2 regions of the Ruminiclostridium herbifermentans genome follow, and region 2 is predicted to be linked to the other one. Evidence: riboswitches for the same ligand, from Rfam matches in the RefSeq annotation. Region 2 holds a riboswitch; the other holds the start of a gene.
What was found. Region 2 has a riboswitch for thiamine pyrophosphate ahead of thiT (energy-coupled thiamine transporter ThiT). Riboswitches for the same ligand answer to the same signal wherever they lie in the genome.
Positions count from the first base shown of each region.

Region 1 (3,889 bases), 1.8 Mb from region 2:
ATGTTGAAAGTGTATGTGATAAAGTTTGCGTATTAGATAAGGGGAATCTTCTGGTTGAAGATTCAATTACAAATTTAAAAAAGGAATATTTTCATTTAAAGTATAATCTAAAAACGTCAGCTAGAAATGATGAGATAATAAAATGTTTAAGTAATTATGAATATTTTTTAGATATTAAAGATAGTATTGATGGTGGGATTGAGTTTTTATCCAAAAATGGTGAAGAAATTGAAAGGATAATACCACAAGTTATTAGTAATAACAATTGGGGATTATTGGAATTTAAACGAGTTGAACCGTCACTAGAAGATATCTTTATGGAGGTGCTGAAAAAGAATGAACCAAAGGGTATTAATAGCTAAAGAATTTAAAGAGATGGTGAAAACTCGAAAAATTATTGTTATGCCTTTATTATTTATAATATTTGGTATATTGAGTCCTATTTCTGCATTAGCAGCTCCTGAACTTATAAAAAGTATATCTGGTACTGCGCACATAGTAATACCAAAACCTACTGTATTTGATGCATATGATCAATTTTTCAAAAATCTAAATCAAATTCAAGTAGTTATTCTTATTTTTACTACAATGAATATTGTTGTAGAAGAAAAAATGAATGGCGTTTTAATGCTTTTAACAACAAAACCTGTTTCTAAGAGTGGATACATTTTTAGTAAATTATTATCTCAAAGTTTTTTAATTCTCATATCCTTAACATTGGGGTCTGCAGCATTTATTTATTATACTATAGTTTTATTTCATCGGTTTAATTTCTCGGGCTTTATAATAGCAGTTGCTTATTATTTTCTATATATTATGGTGTTTATAACAATGACTACTTTTTTTAGTACGATAGCATCAAATTTGACAGTAGCAGGGATATGTTCATTTCTTGGTTTCACAATAATTAACCTTACTGGTTACATTGAAAAAATAATTGGTTATTATACACCAGCAACTCTTAAGGGCAATCAGATTTTATTAGTAAGAAAAGGTTGGTATGCTATAAATAATTTGGCACCTGTTTATTGTTCTATATTATTAATTGTTGTATTTATAGCATTAAGTATACTATCATTTAGAAATCAAGAGATGTAATCATAATAATCAATATTGAGTTTTATTATTTTTATGAATGAGTAGATTTATTTATATCAATTTGGTAATATACTATCATAGATTTAGACATATATGTTTACATATTTGGAAATACAATGTATTGGAGGGAAAACTATGCCTTTTGACATTAAATTAGTAATACCTTATTTAGTAGTAGAAATTATTCTAAAGATATTTGCATTAGTAGATTTATATAAGTGTGATATTCAAAGATTAAGATTAGGAAAGAAGTTTATATGGGTGCTCATCATTCTATTTATAAATATATTTGGACCAATCGGCTACTTTATTTTTGCAAAAAAGAATGATTAATTAGGACTGGTTTTAGATGCTCTGATGAAATTACAAGATTATGAACTTTTTAAGTTAATAATAGAAATTTTGGGTCTAGAAACAGCTGACTAATATACGTTATAATTTTACGGTATTGATTATATAAGGGGAGGTTCATAGTCCAGATGGTACATTATTTAAGTTTGTACCTAGTATGGAATATTGATTTTAGCAATGGTTACAGAAATTTGTATAGTACGTCATGGTGAAACTGATTGGAATACAAAAAAAATGATTCAAGGAAGAGAAGATATTGAATTAAACAAAAATGGAGAAGAGCAAGCATATTTAGTAGCAAAGCATCTAAAAAAATTTCAATGGGATGCTATAGTGTCAAGTCCTCTTAAAAGGGCATTAAATACTGCAAAAATTATTGGTGAAAGTGTTGGAATAAATGAAATAACCACCATAGACGATTTTATAGAAAGAGATTTTGGAAAAGGTTCAGGGATGACACTTGAGCAGCAGAAACAGATTTTTTCAGATGGTATTATTCCCGGTAAAGAAGGCGATAATGAATTGGCTGAAAGAACCAGAAGAGCATTGGATTACATAGTAAAAGAATATGAGGGGAAAAAGATTATTATTGTTTCTCATGGAGCAATGATAAAATCCATACTAAAATTTGTTTCAGACAATACAATTGATACTGGGACTACAATTATAAAGAATGCTTGTTTAAACCTTATAAAATATGAAAATGGCAAGTGGCAGGTTGAGTTATATAATTCAGTTGATTATTTGAATTCAGCAGTAAATAGTGCCAAAAATTATTATCTTGGTAAAGAAGGCTGTCAGAAGATGAATTGTGCTCAAGCTGTACTTTGTGCATTTAAAAACCAATTTGAAATAAAGGAAAATACCATTGATGTATTTAGGAGTTTTGGTGGTGGTAATGCGCCAGAAGGAATGTGTGGTGCCTATTATGCAGCAAGGTACATTTTACAGAACTGCTCAGCAGAGAATCAATTATCTGAATTAGAGAATTACTTTTTAAAGCATGCTGGAGATTTAAAGTGTAAAGAAATAAGACAAGGTAGAAGGCTCTCTTGTGTCGGCTGTGTTGAAAAAAATTCGGAATTTTTGGTTGATTATCTGGAAAAAGAAGCTTAGATTCCGCTTCTTCCACTTATGCAAATTTGTAAAGTTAACTCCGCTGCTTATGATTTTAGGATGGAAATAATTTTTTCAATTAAGCATCAGTAAACTATATACTCATAACGCAATAATATGCTTGACATTATAGCATAGTACGAATATAATGCTATTAAATTAAATAATTTTGTGCAGGGGAACTAATTAAGTTGAGAAGACATTGTCTGACCCTTTGAACCTGTCAGTTAATACTGTCGTAGGGAGCATTTATTTAGAAATAATGTGGTGCCTATTCTCTAGGATAGGCACTTTTTGTTTATTATTAATTTCTTTTAAATAAATGATAGAAATATGAACCATTCTAATTAAAGTTCTTATTCTTTCAATAATCCCTTGATAAGCTTGATCATAAAAATGAATTTGTGAAAGTTGAGATAGTTAAAACATACAGGTAAATATTGAATTAGTCGCCTTGCCACAATATAAGGGAGAAAACCATATATGAAGACAGTTTTAACAATAGCAGGCAGTGACTGTAGTGGTGGAGCGGGAATTCAGGCGGACATCAAAACAATTACAGCACATAAGCTTTATGCAATGAGTGCTATAACGGCACTTACAGCTCAAAATACAACTGGTGTATTTGGAATTATGGAAGTACCAGCTGATTTTTTAGAAAAACAATTAGACAGTATTTTCAGTGATATTTACCCCGATGCTATTAAAATTGGAATGGTTTCAAGCAAAGGATTAATAGAAACCATAGCCGCTAAATTAATTAATGAAAATGCAAAAAAAATTGTATTGGACCCTGTTATGATTTCTACGAGCGGCAGTAAGCTTTTGGCTGATGAAGCTGTAACTGCTTTAGTAGAAAAGCTTATTCCTGTTGCAGATATTATTACGCCCAATATACCAGAAGCAGAAGTGCTGAGTGGAATACATATAACAAAAGCGGAACATATGGTTTATGCTGCAGAAAAAATAGCACAGAAATACAGTGGTGCAATTTTGATAAAGGGTGGGCATCAGCTAAATGATGCAAATGATTTGCTGTATCATAAGGGCAAGTATCAATGGTTTTATGGGGAACGAATTGATAATGATAATACGCATGGTACAGGCTGTACGTTATCTTCTGCAATAGCAAGCAATATGGCTATGGGCTACAATATGGCGGAATGCGTTAGCAATGGGAAAAAATATATATCAGGTGCCCTAAAAGCAAATTTGAATTTAGGCAAGGGAAGTGGTCCTCTAGACCATACCTTTGGAATTAACTCAAAAGTATAGTTGGTGCTTACATGGTACACTTTCGAGTCTCAAAAAACGCAAGCGTTTT
Region 1 covers NZ_CP061336.1:116,247-120,135, forward strand. The annotation lists gene EHE19_RS00490 (ABC transporter ATP-binding protein) at 1-362, shown strand, start outside; gene EHE19_RS00495 (ABC transporter permease) at 337-1,098, shown strand; gene EHE19_RS00500 (PLDc N-terminal domain-containing protein) at 1,234-1,431, shown strand; gene EHE19_RS00505 (histidine phosphatase family protein) at 1,627-2,565, shown strand; TPP riboswitch at 2,731-2,827, shown strand; gene thiD (bifunctional hydroxymethylpyrimidine kinase/phosphomethylpyrimidine kinase) at 3,049-3,840, shown strand.
Region 1: another riboswitch for thiamine pyrophosphate. It lies ahead of thiD (bifunctional hydroxymethylpyrimidine kinase/phosphomethylpyrimidine kinase); the one in region 2 lies ahead of thiT (energy-coupled thiamine transporter ThiT).

Region 2 (3,889 bases):
TCTATCTGGAATTACTAAGTCTGGATCAATTTTAAGTAAATTACCAAGTCCTGTACATGTAGGACATGCTCCAAATGGATTGTTGAAGGAAAACATCCTTGGTGTAAGTTCTTCTATACTAATTCCGCAATCACTGCAGGCAAAATTCTGGCTTAGAAGTATTTCTTCTTTTCCAACAACATCTATAATTACTACTCCACCGCTTAATTGTAAAACAGTTTCAAGAGAATCAACCAGTCTCTTTTGAATATCCTTTCGAATAATAAGTCTGTCAACAACAATCTCTATATTGTGTTTTTTATTTTTGTCCAAAACTATATCATCATTAATATCTATTACCTGACCATCAACTCTTAATCTAACAAAACCACCTTTTTTTGCGTCCTCAATTAATTTATGAAATTCCCCTTTTCTGCCTCTTACAACAGGCGCAAGCAGCTGTATTCTGGTATTTTCGTCAAAAGCCATTATTTGGTCAACCATTTGATCCACAGTCTGCTGAGCAATTTCCTTACCGCATTTTGGACAATGGGGTACACCTATTCTAGCATACAGCAATCTGAGGTAATCATGTATTTCTGTAACTGTTCCTACTGTTGAACGGGGATTTCTGCTAGTGGTTTTTTGGTCAATAGCTATTGCAGGCGATAATCCATCTATATAATCTATGTCTGGCTTCTCCATTTGCCCTAAAAATTGTCTGGCATATGATGATAAAGATTCAACATATCGTCTCTGACCTTCTGCATAAATTGTATCAAATGCTAATGAGGATTTCCCCGAACCACTTAATCCGGTAATTACAACAAATTTGTCTCTAGGTATCTCAACATCAATATTTTTGAGATTATGCTCACGAGCACCCTTAATAAAAATATTATCTCTAATCATTTGCTCACCTTTCTATTCAACCCAGCTTCATCATTAAATTATTAACAGTCACGGGTTTGCTGAATTTTGAAACTATTTCAATAATAAATTTTGACTGATCAAATTAATAAAAAATATTATGAAGATTGAGTTCATTATCCGTATTATTAAAATTTATATTATAAATTTGCATTTTTACTAGCCACGCCATAATACCTAAGTTCAGAATAAAATTTTTCGATTATTTTTCGATTATAGAAAAATTTTATTTCATCAGCGGTATTTCATCGTGTTTGGTTGTACGTATTCTCATAAGCTGACAACCTAATCAGCTCCTTCAACTATAGAAGTTGGAGAATAATCAATTCGCTTACCACGATATATTATATCAAATAAAAATACCAATGCAAACATTTGTTCGTTTGATTTTTAGAATTTTTATTGATATTTATTTAGTTAATTGATATAATAGCCATTGGAAGTTGGTATATTCAAAACTTATTTATTTTTGGAAATTTTTTTAATATGTGGCCTTTTGATTAATAATAGCCTTAAAAAACATGAAATATAACTAACTTTCATCAATTATTACAACTAAATAAAATTCGGGGAGCTGAAAATAATTCGGCTGAGATAAGTATGTTTTACTTAAAACCCATATACCTGATCTGGATAATGCCAGCGTAGGAATGAATAATGAATAATATGTCATACTGCATTTTCATACTGGTATGACTTTTTTTATGCTTTTATGTATACTATGCTTCTTACTTTTTTATTTAGTAAGCTTTAGAAGTATAACTAAGCTAATTCATTAAATATTTTTTAACACTAAAAGTCTTATTTCAGTCTATTTATTTTTATATTTTAAGTTATCTGTATTAAAGGAGGAGTTATTATGAAAAAAATGTCTACTAAAATGTTGGTAGAAGCAGGAGTGTTGATTGCTCTTGCAATGATTTTGAGTTATGTAAAGATTTATGAGTTTCAAAACGGTGGGTCTGTGACTTTAGGAAGCATGATTCCCATTATTATTTTCGCTATCAGATGGGGCAGCAAGCATGGCGTTCTGGTAGGTTTAGTTTATGGATTTCTTCAGTTTGCACTAGGAACAAAGTTTTCCTATCATCCTGTTGGTATTTTCCTTGATTATATCTTTGCATTTGGTATGCTTGGATTCGCAGGTCTATTTAGGAAGAACATTTTTACAATGATAGCCAGCGTTTTTATAGCTATGATTGGAAGATTTACTTTTCATTTTATCTCGGGAGTTTTTTTATGGTACATGTACGCTCCTGAAGGAATGAATATATACCTCTATTCACTTATCTATAATGGAAGCTACATGCTGCCTGAATTTTTCATTTCTTCTGTACTGGTTGTTGCCCTTTATAAACCTTTAAAGAGATTTATAGAACAGAATAATGTGGCAACAGTTAAAATTTAATTTAAACTAGTTATTACATTTGCTTTCGAATGTACTTAAACAAAAACATAAGAAATGCGGAAAAGGTGCCATAGCAACATTTCCGCATTTCTTATATCCATTCTTAGGTTGCGTCCCAATCGGGATACACATCAATATGATTTATATATTATTTAAATAAGTTCCTCAATTTTAAACTTCAAAGGTTGATTAACTTTTAATACTATTAGGCATACTTGTTTAAATGTGGTGAAAGCTATAACTGCTTTATTATATTTCTACAAAATTATGCAAATTAAGCCGCCGCTGCCCTCATTAATTATTTTCTGCAGTGTCTCCTGCAGCTTCATTTGAGCATCCTCAGGCATCCTAAATAGTTTGTTCTGCAAGCCCTCCTGCACTAATTCATGTAGAGATTTTCCAAATATATTTGATTCCCAAAGCTTAGTAGTATCATTTTCAAATTCTTTTAACAAATATGAAACCAACTCTTCAGATTGCTTTTCAGTTCCTACCATTGGCGCTATCTCAGTCTCTATATCCGCACGAATCATGTGAATTGAAGGTGCACTTGCATGAAGCTTAACCCCATATCTATTGCCTTGCTTGATTATTTCAGGTTCTTCTAGAGTAAGTTCATCCATTTGAGGAGAAACCATTCCATAGCCCTTTACTTTTACTTCATGGAGAGCATACTCTACTCTGTCATACTCTTTTTTGATTCTTGCCAAATCTTTAATCAAGCTTATTAATTTGTGCTCACCCTCAATTTCCATTCCTGATTCTTCACTTAAAATTCTATATAATAAACCATCAACGGTTGATAAATCAATTAATACAGTACCCTCACCTAAACTAACTTTGTCAATAGTGGCCCTTTTACAAAAATCATAATTTTCAAAGGAACTCACAGCAGATTTTATTTCTCTAATTCTGCTTGTAGAACTGAAAGTATTTCTTATTGATTCAATTATTTCACTTTTTAGCCAATGAGAATCATCAAGAGCTTCAACCCATCTTGGTATATTTATGCCTATTTCTGATATTGGGAACTCCTGCAATATTTTCTCCATTATAATATCAACATCATCAATTCTCATTTGCAGACAGTCCATTGCTATTACTGCTACTCCATACTTTTGTTCTAACTCATCACGTAATTTCAGTGTTTCTTCACTTCTTGGACTGGTTGAGTTAATTATTATTACGAATGGCTTGTCAATTGACTTTAATTCACTAATTACTCTCTTTTCTGCTTCAACATAATCTTCTCTTTCGATATCTGCAATGCTTCCATCTGTTGTAATTACAATACCGATTGTTGAATGTTCATTAATTACTTTTTTCGTTCCAATTTCTGCTGCTTCCTCAAACGGAATTTGATAGTCATACCATGGCGTAGATACCATTCTTGGAGCATTATTTTCCAAGTGACCCATAGCACCCTTCACCATATATCCCACACAATCAATCATCCTTACTTTCATTTGTACATTTTGATCAATAGATATTTCAACTGCCTCATTGGGGATGAATTTAGGTTCAGTAGTCATTATAGTTCTTCCAGATGCGCTCTGTGGAAGTTCGTCTATA
Region 2 covers NZ_CP061336.1:1,901,190-1,905,078, reverse strand. The annotation lists gene uvrA (excinuclease ABC subunit UvrA) at 1-891, opposite strand, end outside; TPP riboswitch at 1,469-1,577, shown strand; gene thiT (energy-coupled thiamine transporter ThiT) at 1,769-2,317, shown strand; gene spoIVA (stage IV sporulation protein A) at 2,575-3,889, opposite strand, start outside.